DNA from 2 places in the Mesorhizobium sp. CA10 genome. Region 2 is predicted to be linked to the other one. Evidence: predicted binding sites of a transcription regulator. Region 2 holds the regulator's gene; the other holds the start of a gene.

Region 1 (9,575 bases), on a different contig from region 2:
CTCACAGGAATAATCGCCTTCGATGCGTTTCGTGAATGGGAGGCAGCGCATCGCAACCGATGCGGGTCCCGGGAGTGGGCCTTGGAGTGGGAGCTGCATTCACAAACGAAAAAAGATCAAGCGTCGCCTGGCGATAGGGGCGCCTGTAACAGAAAAGGGTCTGTGGGTCATGAAACACATTGCAATCGGCATTCTTGGCGTCGCCGCGCTCGGGTTCATGGCGTCTGCCGCCTCGGCCGGCACGCTCGATACCGTGAAGCAGAAGGGCTTTATCCAGTGCGGCGTCTCGACCGGCCTCGCCGGCTTCTCGGCGCCGGACGACAAGGGCGACTGGAAGGGCATCGACGCGGACTTCTGTCGCGCCGTTGCGGCCGCTGTCTTCGGTGACGGCTCCAAAGTGAAGTTCACGCCGCTCAGCGCCAAGGAGCGTTTCACCGCCTTGCAATCGGGCGAGATCGACATCCTGTCGCGCAACACCACCTGGACCAGCAACCGCGACAGCGCGCTCGGCCTCGATTTTGTTGGGATCACCTACTATGACGGCCAGGGCTTCATGATCAACGCCAAGAAGCTGCCCGGCGTGAACTCCGCGCTGCAGCTTTCGGGCGCCGCCGTGTGCGTGCAGAGCGGCACCACCACCGAGCTCAATCTCGCCGACTACTTCAAGAAGAACAAGATGGAGTACAACCCCGTCGTGTTCGAGAAGCTCGAAGAGGTCAACGCCGCCTATGACGCCGGTCGCTGCGATGCTTACACCACCGACCAGTCCGGCCTTTATGGTATCCGTCTGACGCTCTCCTCGCCGGCCGACCATGTCGTGCTGCCCGAGATCATCTCCAAGGAGCCGCTCGGCCCGGCCGTGCGCCAGGGCGATGACCAGTGGGCGCATATCGCGCGCTGGACGTATTTCGCGCTGCTCAACGCCGAGGAAGCCGGCATCACGCAGGCCAATGTCGATGAGATGAAGACGTCGACCGACCCGAACATCCAGCGCCTTCTCGGCACTGAACCGGACGGCAAGTATGGCGCCGATCTCGGCCTCTCCAACGACTTTGTCGTCAACATCGTCAAGGCTGTCGGCAACTACGGCGAAATGTTTGAGCGCAATGTCGGCTCGGGCAGCCCGCTCAAGATCGCGCGCGGCATCAACGCGCTGTGGACCAAAGGCGGCCTGCAATACGGTCCGCCGATCCGCTGATTGAAACGTGATCCGGGAGGCAGGTCGTCTGTCTCCCGGTTTCTCTTTCCAGAGGACGGTCCATGGCTTCGCAGGAAATCCTTCGCGAGGAGCCGAGTCGCGGCTCCTTCATCAATGACCCGAAAATACGCAGCCTGTTCTTTCAGACGCTGGTCGTGATCCTGCTGTTCAGTTCGATCTGGTGGATCGTCCACAACGTCATCGAAAACCTCCAGCGTCTGCACATCGCGTCGGGCTTCGGTTTCCTCAGGAGCAGGGCCGGCTTCGACATTTCCGACACGCCGATCGCCTATACGTCCGATTCGACCTATTTCCGCGCGCTGGTCGTCGGTTTGCTCAACACGATCATTGTCGCCGCCGCCGGCATCGTGCTTGCGACCATCGTGGGCTTCGCCATCGGCATCGGCCGCCTGTCGCAGAACTGGCTGATCCGCAAGATCTGCACGGTCTATGTCGAGATCTTCCGCAACATCCCACCGCTGCTGGTCATCTTCTTCTGGTATTCCGGCGTGCTGGCCGTGCTGCCGCCGCCGCGCGAGAGCATCCACCTGCCTTTCGGCTCGTTCCTCAACCAGCGCGGCTTCTATTTTCCGCGCGCCGTTTGGGGCGATGGCTCCTGGCTGATCGGCGTCGCACTGCTGCTCGCGATTGCAATGGCCTGGTTCGTCGCCCACAGAGCGCGACAGCGGCAGAAGGCGACCGGCCAGCAATTTCCGGTCTTCTGGACATCGGTCGCGCTAATCATCGGCCTGCCGGTGCTGGCCTTCCTGCTCGGCGGCATGCCGCTCACCTTCGATTTTCCGAAGCAGTCGACCTTCAATCTGACCGGTGGCTTCTGGGTCAAACCGGAATTCCTGTCGCTCTTGCTGGCGCTCTCCTTCTACACGGCGGCCTTCATCGCCGAGATCGTGCGCGCCGGCATCAGGGGCGTCAACAAAGGGCAGAGCGAAGCGGCGGCGGCGCTCGGCCTCCGCTCCGGTCCGATCCTGCGGCTGGTGGTCATCCCGCAGGCGATGCGCATAGTCATCCCGCCGCTCACCAGCCAGTATCTCAACCTGACCAAGAACTCCTCGCTGGCGATCGCTATCGGCTATCCGGACCTTACCGCCACCGCCGGCACGGTGCTCAATCAGACCGGGCAGGCGGTGGAGGGCGTTTTCATCATGATGATCGCCTATCTGGTGCTGAGCCTTGTGACGTCCTTTGTCATGAATATCGTCAATGCCAGAATGGCGCTGGTGGAGAGGTAGGGCCATGCAGGAACATGACATGTCCTGGGTGCGCACCGAGATGGCGCTTGCCCAGCCGGCCCCGCCTACCGAACGCGGCGCCTATGCCTGGGTGCGCAAGAACCTGATCGGTTCGGTCGGCGACACCGTCCTCACAATCCTCGGCATCGCCATCGTGCTTTGGATCCTGCCGCAGGTCATCAGCTGGGCCTTCCTCAATGCCCAGTGGACCGGGCCGGATCGCACCGTCTGCACCACCGTCACGCAAGGCGGCATCCAGCCCGACGGCTGGACTGGTGCCTGCTGGGCTTTCGTCAACGCCAAGTTCGGCCAGTTCATGTTCGGCACCTATCCGATCGAGGAGCGCTGGCGGCCGATCCTGGTCGCCATCCTGTTCGTGGCGCTGTTGGTGCCGATGCTGATCCCGCGCGTGCCGCGCAAGGGATTGAATGCGGTGCTGTTGTTCGTAGCGCTGCCGATCGTCGCCTTCTTCCTGCTGCTTGGCGGCGTGTTCGGCCTGCCGGTTGTCGAGACCTCGCGCTGGGGCGGGCTCCTCGTGACGCTCAGCCTCTCCTTCGTCGGCATTGCGGTGTCGCTGCCTTTGGGCATCGTGCTGGCGCTCGGGCGCCGTTCGAAGATGTCGATCATCAAATGGCTTTGTATCGTCTTCATCGAGACGGTGCGCGGCATTCCGCTGATCACGGTGCTATTCTTCGCCAGCGTCATGCTGCCGCTGTTCCTGCCCGCGGGCGTTACCTTCGACAAGTATCTGCGTGCGTTAATCGGTGTGTCGCTGTTTGCCGCCGCCTATATGGCCGAAGTGATTCGCGGCGGCTTGCAGGCAATCCCGAAGGGCCAGTATGAGGGCGCCGATTCGCTCGGCCTCGGCTACTGGCAGAAGATGAGCCTGATCGTGCTGCCGCAGGCGCTCAAGCTGGTCATTCCGGGCATCGTCAACACCTTCATCGGCATGTTCAAGGACACCAGCCTGGTCCTGATCATCTCGATGTTCGACCTGCTCGGCGTGGTGAAGCAGAATTTCGCCGATGCCAACTGGGCGACCCCGCAGACCGCGAGGTCCGGCCTGATCTTTGCCGCCTTCGTTTTCTGGCTGTTCTGCTTCGGCATGTCGCGCTATTCAATGTACACCGAACGCCGGCTCGACACCGGCTATAAACGATAAAAAGGGAACAGGTTATGGCCACCGAAAACGCCGTCAGCGCGGAAGAAATCAAGGTCAACGCCGCCAAGATGCACATCTCCACCACCGATGTCGCCATCGACATCGTCGGCATGCACAAATGGTATGGCGAGTTCCATGTGCTGAAGGACATCAACCTCAAGGTGATGCGCGGCGAGCGCATCGTTATCTGCGGTCCGTCCGGCTCCGGCAAGTCGACCATGATCCGCTGCATCAACCGGCTGGAAGAGCACCAGAAGGGCAAGATCATCGTCGACGGCAAGGAACTCACCAACGATCTGAAGAAGATCGACGAGGTGCGCCGCGAGGTCGGCATGGTGTTCCAGCATTTCAACCTGTTCCCACATCTGACCATCCTGGAGAACTGCACGCTGGCGCCGATCTGGGTGCGCAAGATGCCGAAGAAGCAGGCCGAGGAAATCGCCATGCATTTCCTTACGCGCGTCAAGATACCGGAACAGGCCAACAAATATCCGGGCCAGCTCTCCGGCGGTCAGCAGCAGCGCGTGGCGATCGCACGCTCGCTGTGCATGAACCCGCGCATCATGCTGTTCGACGAGCCGACCTCGGCGCTCGACCCGGAAATGATCAAGGAAGTGCTGGAGACGATGGTGGGGCTGGCGGAAGAGGGCATGACCATGCTTTGCGTCACCCACGAGATGGGCTTTGCCCGCAAAGTCGCCAACCGCGTGATCTTCATGGATCAGGGCCAGATCGTCGAGCAGAACACGCCGGCCGAATTCTTCGACCATCCGCGCCATGAACGCACAAAGCTTTTCCTGTCGCAGATCCTGCACTGAGCGGGCGCGACGCTAAATTTTCGGAAGCCCGGCTGGAAACAGCCGGGCTTTTTTTGCATTCGGGCGCTCGGACAAGGATCGGCTCATTTTTGGTTGACGCTGCGAAATCGTCTAGCCTGATCGTCCAGGTTATCCTCGGGTTGACGCAGACGAGACGGAACGACCGCACCCGATGAGACGAGTCCTGCGATATATGGTGATGCTGTTGGGAGCGGCGGTGCTTGCCGCCGCGCTCGGCACGCTGGTGCCGCGTCCGTTCTGGCCGGCGGCACGGGCCGAAGGCGAGGGGACGCGGCACATATTGGTGTTGAAGAACCCGATCCACACCGACATCGCCGTGCCCCTCGACGACGGCGTGCGCCGGCGCTTTGCCTTTCTCGCCGATACCGGCCTGCCGATCGAGGCTCAGGAGGCGCGCTACATCGTCTTCGGCTGGGGCGGCCGCGCCTTCTATCTGGAGACGCCGACCTGGTCGCAATTGAAGACCATGCCGGTGCTGAAGGCGCTTACGCTCGACGCCTCGGTGATGCATGTCGATGCTGCGGGGGCTATTCTTGAGCCGCATCCGGATGTCGCCGGTTTTGACATCGATGAGGAACATTTCTCGGCGCTGCTCGACTATATCGCGGCAAGCTTCCGGCAGGGAGAGGCGGGCGGGCCGATGGCGATTGAAAATGCGGGCTATTCAACTTTCGACCGTTTTTACGAGGCCAACGGCCATTTCAACGCGCTGGTTGGCTGTAATACGTGGACGGGCGCGGGACTGCGCGTTGCAGGCCTTCGCACAGGATGGTGGAACCCTCTGCCGGTCTCGTTGGGTTGGTCGCTGAGCTTGTATAATTAGCAGCGCTTTTGCGAGCGCCTCATTTCTTCGCGCCCTCCTCTGTCCTGCAGGACAGAGGAGCGCTGCGCCGCCAGCATGTCCGGCCGTCGGGCGCGCTACCGCCGCACAACCTCCCGCTCCTCCCACCCATAGAGCCAGTCCAGGTCCGCCGCGAGCTTTTCCGCCGGTCGCGCCGCCAGCACCAGATTGCGTGTGATCGCCACCGGTCCCCAGGCGTGCCAGGCCAGCCGATTGAGCGCTCCGCGTTTCAGCACCTTCTCGACGCGCGGGCGTCTGAGATTTTCCCAGATGGCAAGGCCTCGAGCTGGATCGCCCGGAAAATCGGCGACCAGATTGGCGAGCATCGCAGCATCCTCGATCCCCATGGCCGCGCCTTGCGCCGCGAAGGGCGTCATGGCGTGCGCGGCGTCACCGATCAGTGCTACTCCCTCCGCCATGGTCCAGCGCCGCTGCGCGACCGTGTGGATGGGGAAGGCTGTCCACGGCCCGGCAAGCGCCGCCAGCTCCGCCAGCGCTGCCGCCGTGCCTCGCATGGCAGCCGAAAGAATCGCAGGGTCGGCATGGCCGGACCAGCCTTCAGCAATGCGCTCGCCCTTGGTGAAGGCGGCAAGGTTGACGGCGCTGCCCTTGCTCACCGGATAGGCGACCATGTGGAAGCCGGGATGCAGGAAAGTGGTGACGCTGTCGGTGGCTCCGATTTGCATAAAAGCCTGGCCGGCGACGCTTTCCGCCGGGACCGTCGCGCGCCAGGCGAGTTCGCCCGAAAAGCGGCTTGCCGCAAAGCCGGCCGTCCGGGCAAGCTTGGCGCGAACCGACGACCAGACGCCGTCGGCTGCAACCAGCAAACCGCATGCGACATCCGTCGCCTTGCCGTCGATCTCGACCCTCGCGGTAACGCTTTGCGGGTCGACGGCAAAGCCGGTAACGCGCGCACCGGTGACAAGCGCGATACCGGGCCGTTCCGCCACCGCCGCCATCAGCGCCGCCTGCAGGTCGGCGCGGTGCGCCACGAGATAGGGCGCACCCCAGCGCTTTTCTGCGGTTTCCCCAAGCGGCACGCGCGCCAGCTCTCGCAGGCTCCTTGCGTCCTTCAGCACCACCGCTCGCGGCCGGATCGCGTTGGGCAGCAGGCGATCGAGCACGCTGAGCCGCCGCAGGATCCGGGTCGCGTTGGGGGAAAGCTGAAGGCCGGCACCGGCCGCTTCGAGTTGCCTGGCCTGCTCGAACAGTGTTACCGGGAAGCCACGCTCGGCAAAGGCAAGCGCCGCCACGAGCCCGGCAATGCCAGCCCCGGCGATGACGATCTGCCGGGACCTTATTTCAGTCATGGTTGATCGGGACGATCAGGCGGCCTGGTCGACATAGAGGCAGCCGGCCGGCTGCGTTTCCGTCGCCTTCAGCGACGGTGAATAGCGGTAGAGCGTCGAGCAGTAAGGGCAGACCTTTTCATTGTCGTCGCCCATGTCGAGGAACACATGCGGATGGTCGAAGGGCGGGTTGGCGCCGGTGCACATGAATTCCTTGACGCCGATCTCGATGACCGGATGGCCCGCGTCGTTCTGGAAATGGGGAATGCTGCCGCCTGCCATCGTCGTCTCCAATTGGGTTCGGCCAGTGGGTGTGACCAGTTTGCATCTGGAGCATAACAGGCCAGTTTGCAAGATCGATGAAATCAAACTGTCGCAAAAGGCTGGCAGAGGATAAGTTGAGCCGGTTAAGCGCATGGGGCCGGTGCCGGAGCGATTCCGTGACGATCATGCGTCATAAAGACATGCTAGAGCGTCGTTTAACGGCAGTATGCGGCGCCTCCTGGGAACGGTTGCGGGCAAGAGCAGGAAACCATGAACGAACTGAAGCCTGTGCAGAGCGAGTTCATCACCGTCGAGGCGGCAAGCCCCGACGGCGGCAATCCCGATCGTTTCGTCAACCGCGAATTCTCCTGGCTGCAATTCAACCGCCGCGTGCTGGAGGAATCGCTGAACGAGCATCATCCGCTGCTCGAGCGCGTCCGCTTCCTGTCGATCTCGGCCGCCAATCTCGACGAGTTCTTCATGGTCCGCGTCGCCGGCCTTGCCGGCCAGGTCCGCGAGGGCATCGCGCTGAAGAGCCCGGACGGCCGCACGCCCGAACAGCAGCTGGAACAATTGCTGCGGGAGGTCGAGCGCCTTCAGGAAGACCAGCAGAAGAGCCTCTCGGCGCTGATGACGCTGCTCAACAAGGAAGGCATCGAGAGCATCACCCGCGACGCGCTGACCAAGGATGAGAAGGCCTGGTTGGAGGAGCATTTCCAGGAACAGGTTTTCCCGGTGCTGACGCCGCTGTCGATCGACCCGGCGCATCCGTTTCCGTTCATCCCCAATCTCGGCTTTTCCATCGCCCTGCAATTGCGCCATCGCAAGAATGGCGAGGAGATGAGCGCGCTGCTGCGCCTGCCGGTGGCGCTCAGGCGTTTCATCCGCCTGCCCGACCGCAAGAACCATGTCCGCTTCATTCCGCTGGAGGAAGTGGTCGGCATCTATATCGGCAAGCTTTTCCCCGGCTACGAGGTCAAGGGCTCCGGCACGTTCCGCATCATCCGCGACAGCGACATCGAGGTCGAGGAAGAGTCGGAGGACCTGGTGCGCCTGTTCGAAACGGCGCTGAAGCGGCGCCGCCGCGGCTCGGTGATCCGCATCGAATTCGACACGCTGATGCCGGCCGCGTTGCGGGACTTCGTCGCCGGCGAGCTCGGCGTGTCGTCGAGCCGCATCAGCGTGCTCACCGGCCCGCTGGCGCTCAACCAGATCTCCGAGATCGTCGCCATTCCGCGCGACGACCTCAAATTCACCCCCTACAATCCGCGCTTTCCCGAGCGCATCCGCGAGCATGGCGGCGACTGCTTCGCCGCCATCCGCGAGAAAGACATCGTCGTCCACCACCCCTACGAGTCCTTCGACGTGGTGGTGCAGTTCCTGCGCCAGGCCGCCGCCGACCCGGAAGTGGTGGCGATCAAGCAGACGCTCTACCGCACCTCTAACGACAGCCCGATCGTGCGCGCGCTGATCGACGCCGCCGAGGCCGGTAAGTCGGTCACGGCACTTGTCGAGCTCAAGGCGCGCTTCGACGAGGAAGCCAACATCCGCTGGGCGCGCGACCTCGAGCGCGCCGGTGTGCAGGTCGTGTTCGGCTTCCTGGAGCTGAAGACCCACGCCAAGATGTCTTTGATCGTGCGCCGCGAGGATGGCCGGCTGCGCAACTACGTGCATCTCGGCACCGGCAACTACCACCCGGTTACCGCCCGTATCTACACCGACCTGTCCTTCTTCACCACCGACCCGACGATCGCGCGCGATGTCGCGCAGCTCTTCAATTTCATCACCGGTTATGCCGAGCCCGCCGAGGAGATGCGCCTTGCCGTATCGCCCTTCACGCTGCGCAAGCGCATCCTGAAACACATCTCGGACGAGATCGTTCATGCCCGCGACGGCCGACCGGCGCGCATCTGGATGAAGATGAACGCGCTGGTCGATCCGACCGTCATCGACGCGCTTTACGACGCCAGCCGCGCCGGCGTCGAGGTCGACCTCGTCGTGCGCGGCATCTGTTGTCTGCGGCCGCAGGTGCCGGGTCTTTCCGAGAACATCAGGGTGAAATCGATCGTCGGCCGCTTTCTCGAGCACAGCCGCATCTTCTGCTTCGGCAACGGCCACGGCCTGCCGTCCGACGAGGCGGTCGTCTACATCTCGTCGGCCGACATGATGCCGCGCAATCTCGACCGCCGCGTCGAGACCCTGGTGCCGATCACCAATCCAACTGTGCATGAACAGGTGCTTGGCCAGATCATGCTGGGCAACATCATGGACAACCAGCAAAGTTTCGACGTATTGGCTGACGGCACCTCCCGGCGCGTTGTGCTGGAGGAGGGCGAGGAGCCGTTCAACGCGCAGGAATATTTCATGACCAATCCGAGCCTCTCCGGGCGGGGTGACGCGCTGAAATCGCATGCGCCCAAGCGCATTGCCCAGTTCAAGCGCCGCAAGAAGAACAGCGCCGCGTGACTGCAGTTTCCCAGGGCCGGCTTCAGGACCGGCGGCCGCTGTCGATCATCGACATCGGATCGAACTCGATTCGCCTTGTCGTCTATGAGGGGCTGGCGCGCTCGCCCACGCTCCTGTTCAACGAGAAAATGCTGGCGGGCCTCGGCCGCGGCATCGTTTCGACGGGCAAGCTCGACCCCGAGGCGGTGACGCGCTCGATGGAGGAATTCCGCCGGTTCCGCGCGCTCTCGGACCAGGCGGGCGCCGAGCACATGTATGTGCTGGCG
Region 2 (9,575 bases):
ATTCCGCTCTTCGGTTACGGGCGGGAGCAGCGACCGCCGACAAGAAACAGCGTCGACTCTACCCCAACGGACCTGTTTTCGGCGATGGCCAGGCCATGATCCGCTCTGGCTTACAGGCAACGCACTCTCGTCCGGATTTTATTTCCCGGCGGCCGTCATCCGGCCGCCGGGATAAATTTTGTTTCAAAATTCAGACAAGTTGCTGATTTCCGCGGCAAACTCCGGCCGGCCCTTCGAGGCCGCCGCGGAACCCTTCCGTGCATCCCCGTTCAGGCGTTACCGGGCTGACACGAAACTGTCATGCGACTGTAATAATCGAGGACTATTGCGCTGACCGGGCGCCGATACAACGGGTGCCGAAAGACCATCTTCCGAACAGGAGCAGGCCACATGAGACATTTCATCCGCTCGGCGGCCGTTGCAATTGCAATGGCTGCGGCATCAACCCTTAGCATGGCCGCCGCGATGGCAGCCGACATTTCCGGCGCTGGCGCCACCTTCCCCTATCCGATCTACGCGAAGTGGGCCGACGCCTACAAGAAGGAGACCGGCATCGGTCTCAACTATCAGTCGATCGGCTCCGGCGGCGGCATCAAGCAAATCAAGGCCAAGACCGTGACCTTCGGCGCTTCGGACGCGCCGCTGAAAGGCGAGGATCTCAACTCCACCGGGCTCGCGCAGTTCCCGATGGTGATGGGCGGCATCGTTCCGGTCGTCAACCTCGAAGGCGTCAAGCCGGGCGAGCTGGTGCTCGACGGTCCGACGCTCGCCGACATCTTCGCCGGCAAGATCACCAACTGGAACGACGAAGCAATCAAGAAGCTCAACCCCGACGTCAAGCTGCCCGACCAGGCGATCGCCGTCGTCCACCGTTCGGACGGCTCGGGCACCACCTTCAACTTCAGCTACTACCTGGCCGACGTCAGCGCCGACTGGAAGTCGAAGGTCGGCGTCAACACCGCGCTCGAGTGGCCGGTGGGCATCGGCGCCAAGGGCAATGAAGGCGTTGCCAACAACGTGTCGCAGACCGGCGGCGCGATCGGCTATGTCGAATATGCCTATGCCAAGCAGAACAAGCTGACCTACACCGACTTGATCAACAAGGACGGCAAGAAGGTCGAGCCGACCGCCGCCGCGTTCTCGGCCGCTGCCGCCAATGCCGACTGGAACTCGCAGCCGGGCTACGGCGTCATCCTGGCCAACCAGGCCGGCGCCGAATCCTGGCCGATGACCTCGGCCACCTGGATCCTCGTCTACAAGAAGCCCGACGACGCCGCGGCGACGACCGAAGCGCTCAAGTTCTTCGCCTGGTCTTATGCCAAGGGCGACGAGCTGGCCGCCGGGCTGGACTATGTTCCGATGCCCGACGCGGTCGTGAAGAGCGTCGAGGAAATGTGGAGCAAGGACATCGTCGACGCGAACGGCAAGCCGCTCTACTCCGGCATGTAATTCCCGCAAAATAAGGAGGGCGTCTGCGGCGCCCTCCTGTCTCTTTCGAAATGCGAGGGGCTAAATGACAGCCGTTTCCGAAGCCGCGACATCGTCCGCCCTGCGGACCAGAGAAGCGACGGTGCGCCGCTTCGCCGTCACCGACATGGTTTTCCGGACGGCGACGCGCCTTTCCGCCATGCTCGTGCTCGTTTTGCTCGGCGGGGTCGCGATATCGCTGGTCGCCGGATCGTGGGAGGCGCTGTCGAAGTTCGGCTTCTCCTTCCTGACCACCGAATCCTGGAACCCGGTTACTGAGAATTTCGGCGCGCTTGCGCCCATCTACGGCACCATCGTCACCTCGGCCATCGCCATTCTCATCGCCGTGCCGATCGGCATCGGCATCGCCGTCTTCCTGACCGAGCTTTGCCCGCGCCCGCTCAGGCGTCCGATCGGCATCGCGGTCGAGCTGCTCGCCGGCATTCCCTCGATCATCTACGGCATCTGGGGCCTGTTCGTCTTCGCGCCGTTCCTGCAGACGACGGTCCAGCCCTTCATCATCTGGCTGTTCAAAGGCATCCCCGGCCTCGACAGCCTGTTTGCCGGTCCGCCCTACGGCATCGGCTTGCTGACCTCGTCGCTGATCCTCGCTATCATGGTGCTGCCTTTCATCACCTCGATCACCAAGGACGTATTCGACACGGTGCCGGCGGTGCTGAAGGAATCGGCCTACGGCATCGGCTGCACGACCTGGGAAGTGACCCGGCGCGTGACCATCCCCTATACCCGCGTCGGCATCATGGGCGGCGTCATGCTCGGCCTCGGCCGCGCGCTCGGCGAGACGATGGCCGTCACCTTCGTCATCGGCAACGCGCACCGCATCAGCGCCTCGCTGTTTGCGCCGGGCACGACGATCTCGGCGACCATCGCCAACGAATTCACCGAAGCCGATGGCAACCTCTATACATCCTCGCTGGTATCGCTCGGCCTGATCCTGTTCATCATCACCTTCATCATCCTCGCGCTCGCACGCTACATGCTGTTGCGCATCGATAGCCGCACGGGAGCCTGACCGATGTCGACTGCCGCATCGCTTCACCAAAGTCGCAAGCGCAAGAATGCCGTGATGATGACGCTGTGCGTCGTCGCGGCGGGCATCGGGCTGGCCTGGCTGGCGCTGATTCTCGGCGCCCTGCTCTACAAGGGGCTTTCCGGGGTGTCGCTTTCGGTATTCACAGAAATGACGCCGCCGCCCGGCGATGCCGGCGGCCTGCTCAATGCCATCTACGGCAGCATCGTCATGACGATCATCGGTATCATCGTCGGCACGCCGATCGGCGTGCTGGCCGGCACCTACATGGCCGAATACGGACGCTTCTCGAAGCTCACGACGGTGGTGCGCTTCATCAACGACATCCTCTTGTCGGCGCCGTCGATCATCATCGGCCTGTTCGTCTACGAGCTGATGGTCCGACCGATGGGGCACTTCTCGGCGATTGCCGGCGCGGTCGCGCTGTCGATCCTGGTGATCCCCGTCGTGGTGCGCACCACCGAGGACATGCTGAACCTTGTGCCCAACGCGCTGCGCGAAGCAGGCACCGCCATCGGAGCACCGCGCTGGGTGGTGATCCGCTCGGTTGCCTATCGCGCGGCGCTCTCCGGCATCGTCACCGGCATCCTTTTGGCGATCGCCCGCATCTCCGGCGAGACGGCGCCGCTTCTCTTCACCGCGCTCAACAACCAGTTCTGGTCGAGCAATCTCAATGCGCCGATGGCCAGCCTGCCGGTAACCATCTTCCAGTTCGCTCTCAGCCCTTACGAGGAATGGCAGCAACTGGCCTGGACGGGCGCTCTCATAATCACCCTGACGGTTCTCGGGCTGAGCATCATCGCCCGCAGCCTAACCGGACGCAGAGAGGACAGATGAAACCGATGTTGTCCACCGACCTGAACGCAGCCGACACGACCGTCGAGAAGGCCAAGATCGAGGTCAAGAACCTCAATTTCTACTATGGCCAGTCGAAGGCGCTGAAGGACATCAACCTGTCCCTGCCCGAGCGCAGCGTGACCGCATTCATCGGCCCGTCGGGCTGCGGGAAGTCGACGCTGCTGCGCGTGCTCAACCGCATCTACGAGCTCTATCCGAAACAGAGCGCCGAGGGCCAGGTGCTGCTCGACGGCAAGAACATCCTCGACCGCTCGCAGGACCTCAACCTGCTGCGCACCAAGATCGGCATGGTGTTCCAGAAGCCGACGCCGTTCCCGATGTCGATCTACGAGAACATCGCTTTCGGCGTCAGGCTCTATGAGAAGATCAGCAAGGCCGAGATGGACAGCCGCGTCGAGCAGGCGCTGAAGCGCGCAGCACTCTGGAACGAGGTCAAGGACAAGCTCAACGCCAGCGGCCTCAGCCTCTCGGGCGGCCAGCAGCAGCGCCTGTGCATCGCCCGTACCGTTGCGGTGAAGCCCGAGGTCATCCTGCTCGACGAGCCGGCCTCGGCGCTCGATCCGCTGTCGACCGCCAAGATCGAGGAACTGATCGACGAGCTGCAGGCCGACTACACGATCGTCATCGTCACCCACAACATGCAGCAGGCGGCGCGCGTGTCGCGGCAGACGGCGTTCATGTATCTGGGCGAGCTGGTGGAGTTCGACCGGACCGAGAAGATCTTCACCTCGCCCCGCGAAAAGCGCACGCAGGACTACATCACCGGCCGCTTCGGCTGAGCTCATACGAGGACATCATCATGGCCGAACATACCGTCGCTTCCTTCGACGAGGATCTGAGGCAGATCAGCCGGCTCATCAACGACATGGGCGATCTCGCCGCCTCCATGGTCGGCGCTTCGACCAAGGCCCTGCTTGAGACCGACAATGCCATGGCGCAGCGTGTCGTTTCCGACGATGCCATCATGGACGCGCGCCAGCGCGAGCTCGACGACCGCGCCATCACGCTGATCGCCAAGCGCCAGCCGATGGCCGACGACCTTCGCAACGTGGTCGGCTCGATCCGCATGGCGGGCGACCTCGAACGCATCGGCGATCTCGCCAAGAACATCGCCAAGCGCGTCGGTTCGGTCGGCGTCAGCGCCGCGCCGCGCGACCTCACGCACTCGATCGATTCCATGGCCCAGCTGGTGCTGATCCAGGTCCAAGCCGTGATCCAGGAATATACGGTGGGCGACGCCACGGCGCTGGCCAAGCTTCGCAACGACGACGAGCGCATCGACGTCAAATACACATCCGTCTTCCGGGAGCTCCTGACCTACATGATGGAAGACCCGCGCAACATCACCGCCTGCACGCATCTTCTGTTCTGCGCCAAGAATCTCGAGCGCATCGGCGACCATGTGACCAACATCGCCGAGAACGCCTATTATGTGCTGACCGGCACGCAATTGCCCGCGAATCGTCCCAAGCAGGACGAGACGACAATGTCGGCGCCGGCGGCCTGACGAAGGGTATCTGCCAATGATCGCGCCACGCATCATGGTGGTGGAGGACGAGGAGCCGCTTGGGGTGCTGCTCCGCTACAATCTCGAATCCGAGGGTTACCAGGTCGAAGTGGTGACCCGCGGCGACGAGGCCGAAATCCGCCTTCAGGAGAACGTTCCCGACCTGCTCGTGCTCGACTGGATGGTGCCGGCGGTTTCCGGCATCGAGCTCTGCCGGCGCCTCAGGATGCGGCCCGAGACCGAGCGGCTGCCGATCATCATGCTGACGGCGCGGGGCGAGGAAAGCGACCGTGTGCGCGGCCTCTCGACCGGCGCCGACGACTATCTGGTCAAGCCGTTCTCGACGCCGGAGTTCATGGCGCGCGTCAAGGCGCTGCTGCGCCGCGCCAAGCCGGAGGTGCTGTCCAGCGTGCTCAAGGTCGGCGACATCGTGCTCGACCGCGAGTCGCACCGCGTCTACCGCAAGAAGAGCGAGATCAGGCTCGGCCCGACCGAGTTCCGCCTGCTCGAATTCATGATGCGCCACCCCGGCCGCGTGTTCTCGCGCAGCCAGCTGCTCGACAATGTCTGGGGCGAGACGATCTATATCGACGAGCGCACCGTCGACGTGCATGTCGGCCGCCTGCGCAAAGCCGTCAACAACGGCCGCATGCCGGATGTCATCCGCACCATCCGTGGGGCGGGTTATGCGATCAGGGAAGATTAGGCTCAGGGCGCCGAAGTCCTGACGGGCCAAGCACTTCCAACATCCAAGCTGGTGGGCACCCGGGACGCTTGTGCTTCGTCATCCACGGGCGGAGCAAGGGGCGCAGCGACGCGCGCAGACCCGAGGATCCATTCCGTGATGTCGATGCGTTGCGACAGTCCAGAATTCTGTGCCGCTGCGCTCGACGCGTGAGGTAGCGGCATGGATTCCAGGGTCTCCGCGACGAAGCTTCGCTCCTGCTCCGCCCTGGAATGACGAAGCTGCGGGGCCTTCGCTAATTTCAAGCGTCTGCTGCTGTCCCCGGACCTCTTCAAGGCTGCCTCAGGCCACGTTCTTTCCCGTCCCCACTCTTGCTTGGCCTCCGGGCGCGAAAATCTCCTGGTCGACGAAGGTCAGCGCGCGCATGGCGCAGCCTTCGCGGATCAGCGGCAGTTCGTTCGGCTCGGTGTCGAAGGAGATCGATTCGGAGTGCTGGCCGCCGGCCGTCTGGGCGATCGCCTCGCGCAGCGCCGGCTCGATCAGGTCGAAGGCGGCCGCGCTGACGCCGACCATGGCGACAGGCGCCGGGTCGATGAGGGCGAACAGGCTGCCGAGACCGAAACCAAGCGCTTCGCCGGCCCGGCGATAAGCCTCCCGTTCGGGGCCGTCCCTCTCGCGCGCCTTCGCGGCAAGGGCCCGCATGTCGGCGTCGCCGACGTCGACCGGCTCGGCGTCCTCGCTCATTTTCATGGCGCTGCGCCAGATCGCGTAATTGCCGGCATAGGCCTCGACGCAGCCGCGGCGGCCGCAGCGGCAAAGCGCCCCGCCCGGGCGGTGGATCATGTGGCCGAACTCGCCGCCGGAGGAATGCGTGCCGGTGAACAGCGCACCCTTGAGCACGAGACCCATGCCGATGCCGTGCGACAACAGGATGGCGATGAAGTCGTCACGATAGCGCTCCGGGTCGCGCCATTGCAGCGCCACCGCCATCATGTTGCAGTCATTCTCCATGGTGGCGGAGATGCCGAATTCCTTCTCGAGAATGTCGGCGAAAGGAATGTCGGTCAGCGGCGTTATCGGCGACCACAGCATGGCGCGTGCATTAGAATCAGTGATGCCCTGAATGCCCATGGCGATGCGGGCGACGCTGCCAATGTCGAGGTCGGGATCCTGCAGCCGGCGCCGCACGATCGCCACGCATTCGCCGATCAGCTCGTCGCGGGGCATGACAAGCGTGTCCAGGCGCTGCTGCTCCTCGGCAACAACCTGGCCGGCATAATCGATCACGGCGACCGACAGGAAGTTCAGCGACAACACCACGGTCAGCACCGCGGCGGCTTCAGGGTTCAGCGCCAGGCCGATCTGCGGCCGGCCGCGCTTCAACGCCGTCGGCTCGCTGGCCTTGCTTTCGGTGAGAATGCCCTCTTGGATCAGGTCGGCGGAGATCGCCGAAATGGTCGAGTGGCTGAGCCCGGTGGTGGCGGCAATTTCGGTCCGTGATGGCTGACCGGCGCGGCGTACCGCCGAAATCACCATGGCGCGATTGCGCCGGCGCAAATCGTCATGGCGGATTCCGACCGACATCGTTTCGCACGTCCTCCCCGGTCATCGCGGCCTTGTGATAATGCCATGGCCTGTCGCTGACACGCTAGGGATTGTGGCAGAAGCCAGGGGCCATGTCATTATTTATTGCGGATGCCGAAAAAAATGCCTGAGCCCATCAAAACCCATCAGAATCTCGGTTGACAGCGCTGTTGTGCTGGACCACTATTTTTTTGAGGCTCGAAAAAAAAGCCTCTGTGCCGGCCTTCGGGCCAGTCTGGGTCGCGCCGCACGGGCGCAGGGAGGATATCATGAAGAAATTTGCAGCCGCCATTCTGGCGGGCGTTGCCATGTCGCTGACGCTGGCGTCCGTCGCCGAGGCGAAGGACAAGGTGATCGGCGTGTCGTGGTCGAATTTCCAGGAAGAGCGCTGGAAGACCGACGAAGCAGCGATGAAGGCCGCCATCGAGGCCGCGGGAGACAAGTATATCTCGGCCGACGCGCAGTCCAATCCGGGCAAGCAGCTGACCGACGTCGAAAGCCTGATCTCGCAGGGCGCCAACGCGCTGATCATCCTGGCGCAGGATGCCTCGGCGATCGGCCCGGCGGTGCAGAAGGCGCTCGATGAAGGAATCCCGGTCGTCGGCTACGACCGCCTGATTGAGAACAAGGACGTGTTCTACCTGACCTTCGACAACAAGGAAGTCGGGCGCATGCAGGCCCGCGAGGTGTTCAAGGCCAAGCCGGAAGGCAACTATGTCTTCATCAAGGGCTCGGGCTCCGATCCGAACGCCGACTTCCTGTTCGCGGGCTCCATGGAAGTCCTGAAGGACGCCATCGACAGCGGCAAGATCAAGAATGTCGGCGAGGCCTACACGGACGGCTGGCTGCCGGCCAACGCGCAGAAGAACATGGAGCAGTTCCTGACCGCCAACGACAACAAGGTCGACGCGGTCGTGGCTGCCAATGACGGCACCGCCGGCGGCGTCGTCGCGGCGCTGACGGCGCAGGGGCTGGCCGGCACCGTTCCGGTCTCGGGCCAGGACGGCGACCACGCGGCGCTCAACCGCATCGCGCTCGGCACGCAGACCGTGTCGGTGTGGAAAGACGCGCGCGAGCTCGGCAAGAACGCCGCCGAGATCGCCTCGCAGCTCGCCGACGGCAAGAAGATGGGCGACATCGCCGGCGCCAAGGACTTCACGACGCCCGGCGGCAACACCGTCAAGTCGCTGTTCCTGAAGCCGGTCGCGATCACCAAGGACAACCTCAACGTCGTCATCGACGCCGGTTGGATCAAGAAGGACGAGGTCTGCGCGGGCGTGCCCGCCGGCAGCGTCCAGGTCTGCAACTGAGCCTTGCCGACGTTCGATCAAAAATACCTGCGCCGCGGCCAGGAGCGGTTCAATGAACCGCTCCTGGTTTTTGTTGCCGCAATCCCGGACGGAAAACCGCTACGCACTTTTCCTGGGATTGCTCTAAAGCCGTGGCGTTTTCTCAAAAGATTTTGCCGTTCTGCCTCAGGCGGATAGCTTCTAGGCTGAGTTCCGGCATCCGCGCCAGACGGCAAGCCGGTGGGAGGAAATCATGACCGACACGACGTCTACCCAACCGGCGGACACCGCGCGCGCGTCGGAACTCGGCGCCGTCGCCCGATTCCTGAAGGCGACCGAGCTCGACACCCGCATGCTGGGCATGATCGGCGCGCTGCTCCTGATCTGGATCGGGCTGCATGTGATTTCCAGCCTGCGGCTTGGCGTCAACCCGCTCGACTTCGACAGCCGCACGTTCCTGACGCCGCGCAATCTCTGGAACCTGTCGGTTCAGTCTTCGGCCGTGGCGATCATGGCCTCCGGCATGGTGCTGGTCATCGTCATGCGCAACATCGACCTGTCGGTCGGGTCGGCCGAAGGGCTGATCGGCATGGTCATGGGCTTTGCCCAGGTGCATTTCCTAGTTCGCTTCGTCGGGCTTGAACTGGGAAATCCCTGGATCTGGGTTCTGGCGTTGCTCATCGGCCTGGCGCTCGGCCTCATCATCGGCGCCTTCCAGGGCTTCGTCATCGCCTATCTCGAAGTGCCGGCCTTCATCGTCACGCTGGGCGGATTGCTGGTATGGCGGGGCGCTGCCTGGTGGGTCACCAGCGGCCAGACCGTTGCGCCGCTCGACGCCACGTTCCAGTTGATGGGTGGCGGCCCGGCGGGCTCGATCGGCGCCAGATGGAGCTGGGCCGTCGGCATCGTCGCCTGCCTGGCGGTTATCTTCATGCATTTCAACGGCCGCGTGCAGCGCAAGCGCTTCCGCTTCCCCCTGCGTCCGGTCTGGGCCGAGACGCTGCTCGCCACGGTTACCTGCGCGGTCATCCTGGGCGCGGTGTGGCTCGCCAACTCCTATCCGTGGCCGGTCGGCATCGTGAACCGCTACGCCGCCGCCAACAACATCACCGTGCCCGAAGGCGGGCTGTTCAT

Evidence for each region. Region 2 encodes PhoB, which activates phosphate uptake and scavenging genes when phosphate is short. Its sites were predicted from a motif close to TGTCATNNANCTGTCAT; they were not measured.
Region 1: a site for PhoB is predicted at 6,940-6,956, ahead of LB535_RS11500 (RNA degradosome polyphosphate kinase). Genes of this name have one in related genera too.

What each region holds. Positions count from the first base shown of each region.
Region 1 covers NZ_JAIUHV010000004.1:227,707-237,281, forward strand. Annotated here, with positions in the region: gene LB535_RS11465 (amino acid ABC transporter substrate-binding protein) at 170-1,198, shown strand; gene LB535_RS11470 (amino acid ABC transporter permease) at 1,261-2,448, shown strand; gene LB535_RS11475 (amino acid ABC transporter permease) at 2,453-3,610, shown strand; gene LB535_RS11480 (amino acid ABC transporter ATP-binding protein) at 3,679-4,428, shown strand; gene LB535_RS11485 (TIGR02117 family protein) at 4,601-5,272, shown strand; gene LB535_RS11490 (FAD-dependent monooxygenase) at 5,368-6,600, opposite strand; gene LB535_RS11495 (zinc-finger domain-containing protein) at 6,616-6,861, opposite strand; gene LB535_RS11500 (RNA degradosome polyphosphate kinase) at 7,114-9,309, shown strand; gene ppx (exopolyphosphatase) at 9,306-9,575, shown strand, end outside.
Region 2 covers NZ_JAIUHV010000009.1:156,380-165,954, reverse strand. Annotated here, with positions in the region: gene pstS (phosphate ABC transporter substrate-binding protein PstS) at 391-1,449, shown strand; gene pstC (phosphate ABC transporter permease subunit PstC) at 1,514-2,500, shown strand; gene pstA (phosphate ABC transporter permease PstA) at 2,504-3,355, shown strand; gene pstB (phosphate ABC transporter ATP-binding protein PstB) at 3,352-4,155, shown strand; gene phoU (phosphate signaling complex protein PhoU) at 4,176-4,883, shown strand; gene phoB (phosphate regulon transcriptional regulator PhoB) at 4,900-5,589, shown strand; gene LB535_RS19740 (ROK family protein) at 5,911-7,152, opposite strand; gene xylF (D-xylose ABC transporter substrate-binding protein) at 7,422-8,462, shown strand; gene LB535_RS19730 (sugar ABC transporter permease) at 8,695-9,575, shown strand, end outside.